One region of the Rhizorhabdus sp. GW822-FHT03C02 genome, then DNA from elsewhere that is predicted to be linked to it. Evidence: riboswitches for the same ligand, from Rfam matches in the RefSeq annotation. Region 1 holds a riboswitch; each other region holds the start of a gene.
The links. Region 1 has a riboswitch for cobalamin ahead of AC1RM6_RS26285 (TonB-dependent receptor). Riboswitches for the same ligand answer to the same signal wherever they lie in the genome.
Positions count from the first base shown of each region.

Region 1 (5,416 bases):
ATCTCGACTCGTTCGAGATCGGCAGCAAGACCTCGTTCCGCGGAACGGTGAGCGGTTATCTCAACGTCGCCGCCTTCTACAACAATCTGCGCAACCAGCAGGTGTTCGGCGGACTGACCTCGGGTGTGCCCAGCGTCGCCGGCGGCGCCGCGATCATCAACGCCGGCAAGTCGCGCATCTGGGGCGTCGAGGTCGACGGATCGGTGACCCTGTTCGAAAGCCTGCGCTTCGACCTCGGCTATGCCCATCTCGACACCAAGGTGAAGGAGATCGACATCAGCGGCATCAGCCTGGCCGGCACCCCGTTCATCGCGATCGCGCCGACGGTGTCGCCGGGCAGCGAGTTCACCTTGTCGCCCCGGAACAAGGTGACGCTGACCGGCACCTATACGCTGCCGCTCGACGCGAGCTGGGGTCGCTTCTCGGTCGCCGGCACGATGACCTACACCTCGCGCCAGATCGCCAATGGCAGCGTCCCCGCCAATGTCGGGGTGCTGCCGTCGCGCACGCTGGTGAACCTCAACATCAACTGGGAGAAAGTCGGCGGAACCCCGATCGACGCCGCCTTCTTCGTCACCAACCTCACCAAGAAGGTCTATGCGGTCAACACCGGCGGCGGCTACAACTCGGCCGGCCTCGGCGACCTGTTGATCGGCGAACCCCGCATGTACGGCTTCCGCCTGCGCTACAGTTTCGGGCGGTGAAGAGTACCGACCGCCGCTGAACGCGACCGGCATCCCGCATGGCGCGCGGCCATGCGGGATGCCCTTCCCCATCATCGCCACAGCGACGCGAACGGGCTTGCGCATCGCCCGGCGGCTCCGTAACGACACCGCGTCCGTCGGCGGTTGAACCGCCAGGGCGGACGTCAGATCGCGCCGGTGCCCCGCGAGGGGCTTGAAAGGGAATGCGGTGCGGGAGGCTGGCCCTCCTCAATCCGCGGCTGTCCCTGCAACTGTAAGCGGAGAGCGAGACGCACATCGCTTCCTTCCCGAGGTGGAGGGAGGCAGCCACTGGGCCGGACGCTAAATCCTGCGAGGCCTGGGAAGGCCGTGCATCGAGCGACGACCCGCGAGCCAGGAGACCTGCCGGCGTCTGGTCGCTCTTGCCCTGGCCCAGGGGATGGCCGCGGCACGGTGAACTCCGTCTGAGCGACGAAGCCGAGGCGGGGGCCGCGTCGGTTCGTGCCGCGGGCGCTCGACGGCGTCCGCCCGCCGGCGCGCGCCGACCGTTGATCGACGGCACGCCCCTGCCCCATGTCGCTCGACGCCGGGGGAAATATGATGCGGAATATCGGATATGGACGACCGGCACAGTGGCTGGTCGCCGCGGCGGCACTGACCTGCTGGACGCATAGCGCGCTCGCCGCGGAGCGTGACGAAGCGACGGCTACGGCCACAGCGCCGGCAACCGGCGAAACCCAGCCGGGAAGCCAGGCCGAGAAGGAGATCGTCGTGTTCGGGCGCGGCGAGGCCAAGATCGGCCATGCCCATGCGGCGAGCGAAGGCACGGTCAGCGGCGCCGACCTGTTGGTGCGGCCGCTGCTGCGGGTCGCCGAACTGCTCGAGGCGGTCCCCGGCATGATCGCCGCCCAGCATTCGGGCAGCGGCAAGGCCAATCAATACTTCCTGCGCGGCTTCAACCTCGACCATGGATCGGACTTCACCACCTATATCGACGGGGTGCAGATGAACCTGCGCACCCATGGCCATGGCCAGGGCTATCTCGATCTCAACGGGCTGATCCCCGAGATCGTCGCGCGCGAGGATTTCCGCAAAGGCCCCTACCGCGCCGATGGCGGCGATTTCGCGCTGGCGGGCGCCGCCTATATGACCACGGTCGAGGGCTATGACCGGCCCTGGGCCTCGCTCGAGGCCGGCTCCTATGGCTGGCGCCGGGTCGCCGCCGGCGGCACGATCAAGGATATCGGCGGCGGCGCGCTGACCCTGGTCGCGCAGGCCAAGGCCTATGACGGGCCGTGGCAGGAGGCCGAGCATCTCCGCCATTATTCGGGCTTCGGCAAATATAGCGTGCCGACCGGCGCGGGCGAACTCGATCTGACGCTCCACGCCTATCGCGCGACCTGGCGCCCGACCGAGCAGATTCCCGAGCGGATCGTCGGATCGCCGGTCTGCAAGGACATCTTCTGCTCGCCCGATCCCTCGGCGCGCGGCGAGACCACCCGCTTCGTCGGCAATGTCGCGCTCGACGGCGCCAACGGCCGCGGCAATGTCTATGCGCAATATTATGACTGGTCGATGTATTCGAACCCGACCTACGCCAATCCCGACGGCAGCAGCGCCCAGATCCGCCAGTTCGACCGGCGCTGGGTGTTCGGCGCCACTGGCCAGCGCCACTGGGATCTCGCCCCCGGGTTGCAGGCGACGATCGGCACCGAGAACCGCTATGACGACATCGCCAATGTCGGGGTCTACCAGACCGCGCAGCGCGCCTTCGTCGACTCGCTCGGCGCCTTCCGGGTGCGCGAGCTGTCGGGCGCGCTCTATGCCGAGACGACCTGGACCCCGCTTGCCGGGCTGCGGCTGACCGGAGGCCTGCGCGGCGACTATTATCATTATGACGTCGCCGCCCGCGATGCGGCGGCCACCGCGCTCGGCGAGGGCAAGGGCCATGACGCGATCGTCTCGCCCAAGGCGTCGGTCGCCTATGCGGTGAGCCCGCAGGTCGAGCTTTACGGCAGCTGGGGGCGTGGCTTCCATTCGAACGACGTGCGCGGCGCGGTCAACGAACAGACCCCGGTGCCGGTGCTGGTCCGCGGCACCGGCCGCGAGCTCGGCGCGCGCTACCAGCATGGCGGGCTCAGCCTGACCGCGACCTGGTGGTGGCTGACGGTCGCCAGCGAACTGAAGTTCGTCGGCGATTCCAACGCGGTCGAGCCGTCGGGCGCGAGCAAGCGCCATGGCTATGAGCTGGTCGCCTTCTGGCGCCCCGCCAAATGGCTGGCGATCGACGGCAACTACACCGCGAGCCATGCCCGCTACGACAATGGCGACCATATCCCCAACGCGTTCGAGAACGCCGCCTCGCTCGGCGCGGCGATCGTCCTCGACCGCTGGGAGGCGAGCGTGCGGCTGCGCCATCTCGGCCCCTATCCGCTGATCGAGGACAACAGCACCCGCGACAAGGGCAGCACCGTCGTCAACGTCCGCGCCGGGTGGAAACGATCGCGGGTCGAACTTTATGGCGAAGTGCTCAATATCCTCAACAGCCGCGACAAGGACATCGCCTATCAATATGAATCCTATATCCCGGCTTTCGACGCCGCGGGCCCGGTCGACGGCCGGCTGAGCCGGGTCGTCGAGCCGCGGACGCTGCGCTTCGGCACCAGGGTCAGCTTCTAGAACTGGGCAGGACGGTGGCGGGCGGCCCCGTCGCTCGCCGCCCTTTGCGCTTCGCGGCCGCCGGTATCTTGTTTCGACATGGCGCGCAAAAGCCGATACCCTGTTCGATATCGAACCCATAGCGGATCCGGTACGGCAGGGGATGGCGATGGCAGAGCATGCGATGCAGGCACGGCCCGACGCGCGGCAGGACACCGCCGACCATGCCGGCCGCGCGACTGCGGAGCGATCCGGCGCGTCGTCGTTCGGGGACATGCTCAACGCCAGCCCACGGGTCGCCGCCCAGCGCAAGCTCGCCGAGGATATCGGCAACGGCCCGCGCGCGGCGGAGCTGCGCGGTACCGATGCGAAGATCAACGCCGCACCGCCGCCTGCCCCGCACAGCCGCGGCGGCCTCCCCCATCAGCTCAAATCGGGGATCGAGGCGCTGTCGGGAATGTCGATGGACGCGGTGAAGGTCCATTATAATTCGTCGCAGCCCGCGCAGCTCAATGCCCATGCCTTCGCCCAGGGCCGCGACATCCACCTCGCCCCGCGCCAGGAACAGCATCTGCCGCACGAGGCGTGGCACGTCGTCCAGCAGGCGCAGGGCCGGGTCCGCCCGACCGCGACGATGGCGGCCGGGGTCCCGCTCAACGACGACAAGCACCTCGAGGCCGAGGCCGACCATATGGGCGCGCGGGCGCTGCAGGCGGCGCCGCGGCAGCTGACCGCCCGCATCGGCCCCGACCGGTCGACCGGCGAGGCGCCGCGACAGCTGCGGGCGATCAACCTGGGCGGCGGCACGGGCGTCGTCCAGCGCAGCCTCGGCTTCGAATATGAGCTGGGGACGGTCGAAACCTATACGAAGGGCGATGGCGGCGTGAAGGCGCCGCTGGCCAAGGCGACCATCCTGCAGAATCGGGGGCTGTTCAATGCCACCGCCGACGATCCGCCGACCGGATCGGCGCCGGGTGCCATGTCCGATCTCGAGCTGATCACCCCGCCGATCAACGACACCATTCCCGCCAACCGTGCGGTGCTCGAGCGGACGCTGACCGCGATGACCGGCTATTTGCGGACGCTGCGTCGCCATCCGCTGGAGACCGCGACCGGCGGCGGGCGTTTCATCGGCGCCGCGAACGCCGTCGCCTATGACACCGGCGTGCTGCAGGCGACCGCGGGGCTGAGCATCGGCGGCCTCGCCAACCTCGCTTCGGACGATACCGCCCAGGCCGCCCATGCCGAATATCAGGCCCGGCAAACCGACAAGGATACGCTGGCCGGACGCCGCTGGGTGTGGTGGCGCGGCGCCAAGAATCGCGCGCTCGACGCGCGGGCGGATCATGCCTCCAAACAGCGGGACTATGCCGCTGGTGCGACCGACCTGCCCTTCTATGCTGCCGTGCGGGCACGGCTCGGGGCTCTGCCTGCAGCCGATGCACGACTGATCGCCGCGGTGATGAGCCGGATCATCGCCATTCCGATCACCGCCCGGACCCGGGCTCTGCCCTATCCGAAGGCCGCGGCCGGCGGGCTGTTGTCCCGCAGCGACTTCGCCACGATCATCACCGCGATGCCGGCTGGACTCATGGACCATTTTCCCGATGCCGGCGCGTTCAAGGCGCCGATGCTGGCCGCGATCCGCGCGATGGTCCCCGCTCTGGATGTGCAACTCGGCGACCCGGTCTTCCCCGGACCGGTCGATGGCAAGGACCAGATCACCCTCACGCTGGATGAGTGGTTCGACGGCCTGTACGACGCCGGCGAGGGCGCACGCGTGGACCGGCTGACCGAAGCGAACTATCCCGGCGACGACGATGCCGATCCCGAGAGCGAGCAGCTCGAATCGCTCGGTGCTTACGGCAATCGCACCGATGCGCCGGCGGCCGGCGTAACCCGCCGCCCGATCTTCGAATTCCGCAATCTCGGCTCGGTCCCGGCGAGCGACCTCGTCGCCCATGGCCTGGCGATCTGGGACCTGGTGGAGCGCGCCAATCGGGGCACCGAATGATCGCGGATCAGAACGGCCGCTCGCCGATGATGTTGCCGCCCTCCAGATAGCGGCAGACCAG
Region 1 covers NZ_JBXANN010000014.1:136,736-142,151, forward strand. Annotated here, with positions in the region: gene AC1RM6_RS26280 (TonB-dependent receptor) at 1-704, shown strand, start outside; cobalamin riboswitch at 863-1,107, shown strand; gene AC1RM6_RS26285 (TonB-dependent receptor) at 1,284-3,362, shown strand; gene AC1RM6_RS26290 (eCIS core domain-containing protein) at 3,511-5,355, shown strand; gene AC1RM6_RS26295 (CAP domain-containing protein) at 5,363-5,416, opposite strand, start outside.

Region 2 (5,416 bases), on a different contig from region 1:
GCGCGGCGCGCATCGCCCCGCCATGGGTGACGACCAGGGTCGGCAGCGGCGCCAGGTCGGCGATCGCCGATCCGACCCGGGCGGTCAGCGCCGACCAGCGCTCGCCGTCCGGCGGCGGATTGGCGTCGGGATCGTCCCAGAATCGGCCGATCGCCGACGGATCGACGTCCGCGCTCGACAGCCCGTCCCACGCGCCGAAATCGAGTTCGCGCCAGCGCGGATCGATGCCGAGCGGCACCGCCAGCGTCGCCGCGATCGCGTCGCCGGCCAGCCGCGTCCGTGCGAGGTCCGATGCGATCAGCCGGTCGACCGCGAGATCGGCCGCCTGATCGACACAGGCGGCGATTCCGGCCGGGGTCGGCGCGCCATCGGTGCGGCCCATCATCCGTCCCGGCGTCTCGGGCGCGCCGTGGCGCAGCAGGTGCAGCAGGAAGGCGGTCATCCGTCTGCCGGCACCGCTTCCTTGTCGGAGACCCCGGCTTCGGCGAAGGTCGCCATGCCGTTGTGGGCGGCGATCGCCGCGCGGATCACCGCGACCGCGACCGCGGCGCCGCTGCCCTCGCCCAGCCGCATGCCGAGATCGATCAGCGGTTCGAGGCCCAGCCGTTCGAGCAACCGGACATGGCCGGGTTCGGCCGATCGATGTCCGGCGAGGATATGGTCGGTGATGCCGGGATGGAGCGCCTTCAGCGGCGCCACCGCCGATCCGCTGATGAAGCCGTCGAGCACCACCGGAACCCCGAGCTGGCGCGCCCGCACCACCGCGCCGGCGATCGCCGCGATCTCGCGGCCGCCAACCCGCCGCAGCGTCTCGAACGGCGTCGCCGGCGCATCGGCATGGAAGGCGATCGCGCGGTCGACGACCGCGACCTTGCGGCCGATGCCGTCGCCATCGACCCCGGTACCGGGGCCGACCCAGTCGGCGGCGGTGCCGCCGAAGCTGCGCGCGCACAAGGCGGCGGCGGCGGTCGAATTGCCGATTCCCATCTCGCCGACGACGAGCAGATCGAGTCCCGGCTCGACCACCTCGGCCCCCGCCGACAGCGCGTCGAGGCATTCGGCGACCTCCATCGCCGCGGCGACGGTGAAATCGGCGGTCGGCCGGTCGAGATCGATCGCGACGACCTTGAGTTCGAGCCCGGCGGCGCCCGCCAGCGCGTTGATCGCAGCACCGCCGGCCTCGAAATTGGCGACCATCTGTGCGGTCACCGCCGCCGGAAAGGCGCTGACTCCGTGGACGGTCACGCCATGATTGCCCGCGAAGATCGCGGCGCGCCCGCTGGCGATCGCCGGCCGTTCGCGGCCCTGCCAGCCGGCCAGGAAGATCGCGACATCCTCGAGCCGGCCGAGCGAGCCCGCCGGCTTGGTGAGCTGGGCCTGGCGCGTGCGCGCCGCCGCGACCGAGCGGTCATTGGGCGGGGTGAGGCTGGCCAGCGCGGCTTCGAACGCGGCGATCGTCGGAAAACAGGTCATTCGGCAACATATCCATCGGGAGGGGAACGGGTGATGAAATGGCCTTTGACGCCTTGCGGCCAGTCGCGAAAGGGGACCCGGCCATGCTCCGACGCGGCATAATGGACCGCATAATCGAGGATCGCCTGCGCGGCCTCGTCGTCGGGGGTGAAGCGGCCGAGCACATAGCCGACCTTGGCGGGCGCGCGCAGATGGACCGTGCAAAACTCGGTGCACGCGAACAGGCAGGGCATTTCCTGCACCGCGACCCCGTCATAGCGCGGATCGCTGGCCTTGACCCGGTGCAGCGCCTCGACCAGCCGCGCGCCGCCGCGCACCCCCTCGTCGTCGTCGCGGGCATCGGCCGAAAGGCGGCAGGTGTTGCAGGCGACCACCGCCGGGCCGGGTTCGACCTTGCGCAGCATCGTCAGGCGCGCCGGACGGGCAGGGCGAACAGGGGGTCGGCAGGCATAGGGTCCATTGGTCGGTCCTCGGCAGATCTGACATCTTGCCGGTCGGGATCGTGCCGATGCGGAACCGCCCCGCATCCGCGCTTGCCCGCACGGCGCCTTGTCGTTGCGCGAGGTCAAACCCCGTTCGGCCGGCACACCCTGTCCGGACGAAGAACGACCGCGACCGGCAGGTCTCCTGGCTCGCGGGTCGATGCCGGTTCGGGCCGCCTTCTCAGGACATGGCGTCCCAATGGCATATGGCCCGATGGCTCACCGCTCACAGTTGCAGGGGCAGCCGGGGCTTCAGACCCCATTCCCTTTTGATCCCCTTCCGGGGAACCTGTCGCACGCGGCGGGGTAGGGGCTTTGGCCCGGCCGATCAAGGGGCGACGCGGGGCGTTCCTGGTCGAAACGGTTCGCCCTATTTCCGTTCGTGTCGAGCGTAGTCGAGACACGCTCCACCACCGCGGGGTGTCTCGACTACGCTCGACACGAACGGATCAACATTTCCGGCCATCCGCTACGCGAACTTGCGCCGCGCGGCGGCCAGCGAGGCGGGCAGCGGGGTGCCCTCGACGATCCGGTTGTCGTCGACCGGACGGCCGAGCGCGGTGGTGACGGGGACGATGCCCGCCCAGAACGGCGTCGCATAATCCTCGTCGTCGTCGATCGGGGCGCCGTCGCGGACCTTCGCCGACGCGGCCTCGATCGGCAGCGCCAGCACCCCCGTCGCCTTGCGCTCCTTGGCCAGCATCGGGCGCACCTCGTCCCAGCGGCCCGGCAGCAGATGCTCGGTGATGATCCGCAGCGCATGGTCATGCTCGTCGGCGTCGGTGACATGGCGCGCGCTGCCATGCACGACCACGCTGCGATAGTTCATCGAATGGTGGAAGGCCGATCGCGCGACGACGATGCCGTCGACCAGCGTCACCGTCAGGCAGACCGGCATCGCCTCGGCGACCCCCTTGATGATCCGCGTCGTGCTGGCGCCATGGATGTAGAGCGTCGACCCGTCGCGGCCATAGGCCATCGGCATCACCATCGGCCGGTCCGACGCGACGAAGCCGACATGCGCGACCAGCCCCTGGTCGAGGATCGCGTGGACGGTCGCCTCGTCATAGCGCGCGCGGCGCTGCTGACGGGCGATGGCGTAGCGGGGCAGATGATCGGGACGCGCGGTCATGGTCGGGCTCCTGTTGGCGATCCGCGCCTCTTGCCTCAGCGACTGGTCTGGTCAAAGATCAGCTTTTGGAAATTGCGAGGTGCCAGTGTCTGCCGGATCGCCGCTCGCCGGATGGATCAACCTCGCGCGCGGATCGCGCGTCCCGCTCGCCGAGCAGATCTATCGCCAGATCCGCGACGGCGCACGTAGCGGTCGGATCGCCACCCCTGGCCCGTTGCCATCGTCGCGCGCATTGGCCGGCGCGCTCGCCGTGTCACGCAATACGGTGACCGCCGCGTACGAGTTGCTGCGCGGTGAAGCGATCGTCGATGTCGGCGCGGGCGCGGCGCCGATGCTGCGTGCGCAGGCGCCGGCGTTGCGGACCGCACCCACGTCGCAGCCCGTCGAGATAAGCCTGTCGGCGCGCGGCACCGCGCTCGCGGCCGATCGCCATGCCCTGGCCTATGCCGGTACCGGTGGAGCGATGCGGCCGGGCCAGCCCGATGTCGCGCTGTTCCCGCGCGATCTGTGGGCGCGCGCGTTGCGCCGGGCGACGCGGATGCTCGACGGCAAGGCGATGCTCTACGACCATGGCGACGGCCTGCCGGTTCTGCGCGCCGCGCTCGCCCGCTATCTCGCCGAGGCGCGCGGCGTGGTGGTGAAGCCCGACCAGTTGCTGGTGGTGCCGACGGTGCAGTCGGCGCTGGCGATGCTCGGGCAGGCGCTCGCCGATCCGCGCGAGACGGTGTGGATCGAGGATCCGGGCTATCTCGGCGCACGCGCGGCCTTTCCGGGGATGACGCTTGATCCGATGCCGGTCGATGCCGACGGCGCCGACATCGCCGCGATGACGAGCGTGCCGCGGCTGATCTACACCACCCCATCGCACCAATATCCTACGGGCGTGCGGATGAGTCTCGCGCGGCGCACCGCCCTGCTCGCCGCGGCCCGCCGTCATGGCGCGATCGTGATCGAGGATGATTATGACAGCGAGTTTCTGTGGAGCGGCCGCCCGATCCCCGCGCTCCATGCGCTGGGGGAGGCGGGCGAGGTCGTCTATATCGGCACCGTCGCCAAGTCGCTGCTGCCCGGGCTGCGCATGGCATGGCTGGCGGTGCCGTCGGCGCTGGCCGCACGGCTGGTCGAAGTGCAGCGCAATCTCGGCCTGCTCGTCAACGTCCATGCCCAGGCCGCCTTCGCCGACTTCATCGATGGCGGCCAGTATCGCGCGCATCTCAACCGGATCAGCGGCGTCTACCAGGCCCGCGCCGACGCGCTGGCCGCGGCGATCGCTGCGCATTGCGGCGGCGCGGTGACGATCGCCCCGCCGCTCGGCGGGCTGCAACTGCCGATCCGATTCGATCCCGCGGTCGACGATGCCGCGGTCGCGGCCCGGCTGGCGGCGGCGGGCTATAGCGTGCCGTTCCTGTCGGGGATGAGCCTCGGCCCGCCGCTGTCGGGACTGCTCGTCGGTTTCGCGAGTGCCGACGCGGCGGCGGTGGACCGTTTCGCGCTGGCGCTGGCGGCGGCACTGGGGCTGCGGTGATGGTCAACAATTGGACGGTCAACACCACCAGGCGAAATAGCTGACTCTCTTCTCCGTTCGTGTCGAGCGAAGTCGAGCGCGCCGCAGGTGCGCTCCACCACCGCGAGGTGTCTCGACTACGCTCGACACGAACGGTTCAAAACTAAGCCTGCTGGCATGCCTCCGATCATCACGCGATCAGGTGGAAGAAGCCCCCCGTGACCCGGCCGACCCGATGACCCGCGGGCGCCAATGGCCGCCCTTCGGCATCGGCCATGTCGGCCAGCGGTTCGCCGGCCTCGGCGTCGATCGTCGCATGATGATATTCATGCCCGAAATATTCGATGCCCGGCTGTGCAAAGCCGGTGTCGGTGCGGAAGCGGGCGCGCCTGTAGCCCAGCACCATCTTCGGGCGGGCGATGCTCGTCGCGATCGGTAGCAGCCCGGCCATCTCATGGGTGCGGCCGTCGCGGTCCTCGATCGAGCGGCCGAGCACCATATAGCCGCCGCACTCGCCATGGACCGGCGCCCGTTCGGCGAAGCCGCGCAGGCCGTCGAGGAAGTGCCGGTTGGCGGCAAGCCGGCCGGCATGAAGCTCGGGATAGCCGCCGGGGAGCCAGCACGCGTCGCAATCGCCGGGCGGGGCCTCGTCGGCGAGCGGGGAGAAGAAATGCAGTTCGGCCCCCGCCGCGCGCCAGCCCGCCACCAGATGCGGGTAGAGGAAACCGAAGGCGGCATCGCGCGCGATCGCGATGCGCTGTCCGGGCGGCGTGATCGGCGCATGCGGCAGCGGCGCGGGCCGGGTGGCGCCGGCCGCCGCGCGGA
Region 2 covers NZ_JBXANN010000011.1:201,098-206,513, forward strand. Annotated here, with positions in the region: gene AC1RM6_RS23515 (histidine phosphatase family protein) at 1-442, opposite strand, end outside; gene cobT (nicotinate-nucleotide--dimethylbenzimidazole phosphoribosyltransferase) at 439-1,473, opposite strand; gene AC1RM6_RS23525 (DUF1636 domain-containing protein) at 1,470-1,877, opposite strand; cobalamin riboswitch at 2,074-2,263, opposite strand; gene AC1RM6_RS23530 (pyridoxamine 5'-phosphate oxidase family protein) at 2,425-3,087, opposite strand; gene pdxR (MocR-like pyridoxine biosynthesis transcription factor PdxR) at 3,167-4,612, shown strand; gene AC1RM6_RS23540 (cobyrinic acid a,c-diamide synthase CobB) at 4,782-5,416, opposite strand, start outside.
Region 2: linked by a shared signal. The riboswitch ahead of AC1RM6_RS23525 (DUF1636 domain-containing protein) and the one ahead of AC1RM6_RS26285 (TonB-dependent receptor) in region 1 are both predicted to bind cobalamin.

Region 3 (5,416 bases), on a different contig from region 1:
ACATGATGCACGACGCGATCCGCGCCGACGGCCTGGCGCTGCTCCAGGCCGCCGCCGACGGCGGTGCCGGCCTCGCCGAGGCCGGCAAGGCGCTCGACGAACATGCCAAGACGCTGCGCGACGATATCGCGATCGACAAGACCACCCCGGCCTCGGCGACGGTGCGCGATGCCGCCGGCGCGATCGACGCCGAGGTCAACGACTATATCGACATGGCCGGGCAGATCCGCAGCGCGGCGCAGACCGATCCGGCGAAGGCGCGTGCGCTGCTGCCGCGCTTCATCGAGCGCTTCGAGGCGCTCGAGGGCAAGATGAGCGGCGTGTCCGACGCGATCGAGGCGCATGTCGAGATGGTGCGCGCGGCGTCGGTGCGCGCCTCCGACACCGCCGAGATCGCGATCATGACCGCGATGGGGCTGTCGCTGCTGATGGTCGCGCTGCTCGGCCTGTTGTGCCGCCGCCATGTCGTCGCGCCGCTGACGACGCTGGTCGCGGCGATCCGGCGGATGACCACGGGCGACTTCGACGTCCAGGTGCCGGCGACCGGCCGCCGCGACGAACTCGGCCAGCTCGCCTCGGCGACCCTCCAGTTCCGCGACCAGCTCGCCGCGGCGGGCCGCGCGACCAGCGAGCAGGCCGACATGCTGGTGTCGAGCGTCGGCGAGGCGCTGTCGCGGCTGGCGCAGGGCGACCTGGTGTCGCGGATCGACGCCGATCTGACCGGGCCGTTCGCGCGGCTCAAGACCGATTTCAACGGCGCGCTCGACGCGCTCCAGCTCACCATCACCGAGGTCACCGCCGCCGCGCGCGAGATCACCAACGGCGCCGGCGACATCAGCCAGGCCTCCGACGACCTGTCGCGCCGCACCGAGCAGCAGGCGGCTTCGCTCGAGGAGACCGCCGCCGCGCTCGACGAGATCAGCGGCACCGTGCGCCGCACCGCCGAGGATGCGCTGCGTGCCCGCGCCACCGTCGCCAAGGCGCGCAGCGAGGCCGAGCATTCGGGCGAGATCGTCGCCCGCGCGGTCGAAGCGATGGGCGGGATCGAACGGTCTTCGAACGAGATCTCGGAGATCATCGCGGTGATCGACGGCATCGCCTTCCAGACCAATCTGCTCGCGCTCAACGCCGGGGTCGAGGCGGCCCGCGCCGGGGATGCCGGCCGCGGCTTTGCTGTGGTCGCCTCGGAGGTGCGTGCGCTCGCCCAGCGCTCGGCCGACGCCGCCAAGGACGTCAAGGCGCGGGTGACCGCGAGCGGCCAGCAGGTCGGCGCCGGGGTCAGCCTGGTCGGCGAGACCGGCGACGCGCTGCGCCGGATCGTCACCCAGATCGTCGAGGCCAACCAGATCGTCGAGGCGATCGCCTCGGCCGCCGAGCAGCAGGCCTCGGGCCTCCAGCAGGTCAACGCCGCGGTCGGCGAGATGGACGGGGTCACCCAGCAGAATGCGGCGATGGTCGAGGAAGCCACCGCATCCGCGCGCGGCCTCGCCAGCGAGGCCGACGGATTGAACCGCCAGGTCGCCCGCTTCCGCATCAGCTCCGTGCAAGATCCTGATATCGCGCCACAATATCGCACCGCACCCGCTCACCGCCTCGCGGCCTGATTTTCCCGAAAATATGCCGAATTTCGCACCTGCCCCGATATCGCAGGCGCGACATGGACAAAGCCCGGCCGCCCGCTTATGCGCGCTGCAGATCGCGCCGGTGCCCCGCAAGGGGCTTCAATGGGAATGCGGTGCGGGGATTTCCCCAAATCCGCGGCTGTCCCTGCAACTGTAAGCGGCGAGTGCGATGCGCATCGCTCCCCTGACACGGGAGCAGCCACTGGCAGGTTGCTGGGAAGGCCGCGCATCATGCTTTGACCCGCGAGCCAGGAGACCTGCCGGCGCACCGGTCGCTCTTGCCTTGGTCCAGGGGATGGTCATGGCACGGTCCCTCTCCGTCTGAGCGACGAACCTGTGCGGCTGGGGCCGCATCGGTGCGCGCCGACGGGTCTCCACGCCCGCCCGTCGTCGTGCCCGACCGGCCTTCGCGCCGGCACGCCCCGCCGTCTTCGCCCGGGCGTCGATGGAGTTGCCGTGCCCCCTTCCCCGCGTCCTGCCGTCCGCGGCTGGTGCCCGACCGCCTGGCGGCCGATGCGCGCGGGCGACGGGCTGCTGGTGCGGGTGCGGCCGCGCCTCGCGCGGATCGACGCCGCCCAGCTGGCCGGGCTGTGCGACGCCGCGATCCGGTTCGGCAGCGGCCTGATCGACGCCACCAGCCGCGCCAACCTCCAGATCCGCGGCGTCGCCGAAGCCGGCTGGCCGGCGCTGGTCGAACGGCTGGTCGAACTCGGCCTGGTCGATCCCGACCCGGTTCGCGAGGCGCGCCGGGCGATCATGGTCGCCCCCGACTGGCAGCCCGGCGACGACAGCGCGGGCATCGCCGAGGCGCTCGCCGCGCGGCTCGACGAACTGCCCGACCTCCCCGCCAAGATCGGCTTCGCGATCGACGCCGGCCCCGCGCCGGTGCTGGCCCATGATCCCGCCGATTTCCGGATCGAGCGCGCAAGCGACGGCGGCCTGATCCTGCGCGCCGACGGCCGCGCGACCGGCCTGGCGGTCACCCGCGCCGACGCCGTCGATGCGCTGATCGCGCTCGCCCACTGGTTCGCCGCAAGCGGCACCGGGCGGATGGCGCGGCACCCCGCCCCTCTCGCCCCGTCGCTGACCGGATCGCAGTGCCCGGCGCCGCCACGCATCTGGGCCGGTCGCGGCATCAGCCTGCCGTTCGGCCGGATCGACGCGGCGAAGCCCGGCGTGACCGGCGCAATTCGGGTGACGCCCTGGCGGATCCTGATCGCCGAAGACGATGCCCCCCTGGTCGACCGCACCGATCCGTCGATGCGGGTCGACGCCTGCCCCGGCGCGCCGGCCTGCCCGCAGGCGACGGTCGAGACCCGGGCGCTCGCGACCCGGCTCGCGCCTTATGTCGCCGGGCGGCTGCATGTCTCTGGCTGCGCCAAGGGCTGCGCGCGATCCGCGCCCGCCGATGTCATGATCACCGGACGCGACGGCCGCTACGATCTCGCTTATGCCGCCCGCGCCGGCGATCCCGCCATTTTGTCCAGCCTGAGCGTCGGCGACATCGCCGCGCATTTCGGAGTGCCCGATGCCGCATGACTATCAGAAGGACGGCGCCGCGATCTACCGCCAGTCCTTCGCGACGATCCGCGCCGAAGCCGACCTCGCGCGCTTCGCCGGGGGCGAGGAGCGGGTCGCGGTGCGGATGATCCACGCCGCCGGTCTCGTCGAGCTCGCCGCGCACATCCGCTTCTCCCCCGACTTCGCGGCCGCCGCGAGCGACGCGCTGAAGGCGGGCGCGCCGATATTGTGCGACGCGCGGATGGTGAGCGAGGGCGTGACCCGCGCCCGGCTGCCCGCCGCCAATGCGGTGATCTGCACCCTTCACGATCCTGCTGTGCCCGAACTGGCGCGGACGATGGCGAACACCCGATCGGCCGCCGCGCTCGAACTGTGGCGGCCGCATCTCGCCGGCGCGCTGGTCGCGATCGGCAACGCCCCGACCGCTTTGTTCCATCTGCTCAACATGCTCGAGGACCCCGCCTGCCCCCGGCCGGCGGCGATCATCGGCTGCCCGGTCGGCTTCGTCGGCGCGCTCGAATCCAAGGCGGCTTTGTGGGCCGAGCAGCCGGTACCGTGCTGCATCGTCGAGGGCCGGATGGGCGGCAGCGCGATCAGCGTCGCGGCGATCAACGCGCTGGCGAGCCCGATCGAATGACGATCGGCACCGTCCATGGCGTCGGCCTGGGCCCGGGTGCGCAGGACCTGATGAGCGTGCGCGCCGACCGGCTGGTGCGCGGCGCGCGCCATGTCGCCTTCTTCCGCAAGGCCGGCAAGCCCGGCCAGGCGCGCAAGATCGTCGAGGGGATGCTGCGCGCCGATGTCGTCGAATATCCGATGGAATATCCGGTCACCACCGAGATTGCGCTGTCCGATCCGCGCTACAATGAGAGCCTGTCGGCCTTCTATGCCGACTGCACCCGCCACCTCGCCGCGCTGACCGCGGCCGGCGAGGATGTCGTGGTGCTGTGCGAGGGCGACCCCTTTTTCTATGGATCGTTCATGCACCTCTACACCCGTCTGGCGGGAGTCGCGCCGGTCAGGGTCGTGCCCGGGATCACCGGCATGTCGGGGGCGTGGACCGCGAGCGGGCTGCCGATCAGCTGGGGCGACGACGTGCTGACGGTGCTGATGGCGACCCTGCCCGAGGAGGATCTTGCCCGCCGCATCCGCGACACCGACGCGCTGGTGGTGATGAAGATCGGCCGCAACCTCGCCAAGCTGCGCCGCGCGGTCGCCGCCGCCGGCCGCGACGAATCCGCCTGGCTGGTCGAATACGCAGCGATGGCCGACCAGAAGGTGACCCGGCTGTGCGACGCCGAAGCGGTCACCCCCTATTTCTCGATCCTGCTGATCCATGGCCAGGGAAGAAGACCGTGAACGGCTGGGTCGCGGTCGCCGGCATGGGCCCCGGCGACGAGGCGCTGATCACCCCGCAGGTGAGCGCGGCGCTAGCCGAGGCGACCGACATCGTCGGCTATGGCCCCTATGTCGCGCGGGTGCGCCCACGCGCCGGCCTCACCCTGCACGCGACCGACAACCGGGTCGAACTCGAACGCGCCGCCCATGCGCTGGCGATGGCCGCCGAGGGCCGACGGGTGGTGGTGGTGTCGTCGGGCGACCCGGGGGTGTTCGCGATGGCGGCGGCTTTGTTCGAAGCGCTCGAGGCGGGGCCGGCCGATTGGCGCGACATCCGGATCGACATCCTCCCCGGGATCACCGCGATGCTCGCCGCGAGCGCGCGGGCGGGTGCGCCGCTGGGGCATGATTTCTGCGCGATCAACCTGTCGGACAATCTCAAGCCCTGGGCGCTGATCGAGCGCCGGCTGCGGCTGGCGGCCGAGGCCGATTTCGCGATGGCCTTCTACAATCCGCGGTCGAAGGCGCGCCCCGAAGGCTTCGCCCGCGCACTCGATATCCTGCGCGAGGCCTGTCCCGACGACCGGCTGGTGCTGTTCGCGCGGGCGGTGACCACCCCCGACGAGCAACTGCGGATCGTCAGGCTGAGCGAGGCGCGGCCCGACATGGCCGACATGCGGACGATGGTGATCGTCGGGTCGAGCCAGACCCGGCTGATCGAGCGGACCGGCGCGCCGATCCTCTACACACCGAGATCCGCATGACCGAGCCAGCGCAGCACTGTAGCGAGGTCATGCGCCTCGTCGCGCGGCAGCAGCGCCGGGCGGTCGATCATGATCAGATCCAGTCCGAGCGCGCGCGCGGCGATCAGCTTGGCCTCGGCGCCGCGGCCGCCGGCATTCTTGCAGACGACGAGATCGATCCGATGCTCGCGC
Region 3 covers NZ_JBXANN010000009.1:34,188-39,603, reverse strand. Annotated here, with positions in the region: gene AC1RM6_RS20565 (methyl-accepting chemotaxis protein) at 1-1,604, shown strand, start outside; cobalamin riboswitch at 1,691-1,901, shown strand; gene AC1RM6_RS20560 (ferredoxin-like domain-containing protein) at 2,079-3,161, shown strand; gene AC1RM6_RS20555 (precorrin-8X methylmutase) at 3,151-3,780, shown strand; gene cobI (precorrin-2 C(20)-methyltransferase) at 3,777-4,502, shown strand; gene cobJ (precorrin-3B C(17)-methyltransferase) at 4,499-5,245, shown strand; gene AC1RM6_RS20540 (cobalt-precorrin-6A reductase) at 5,224-5,416, opposite strand, start outside.
Region 3: linked by a shared signal. The riboswitch ahead of AC1RM6_RS20560 (ferredoxin-like domain-containing protein) and the one ahead of AC1RM6_RS26285 (TonB-dependent receptor) in region 1 are both predicted to bind cobalamin.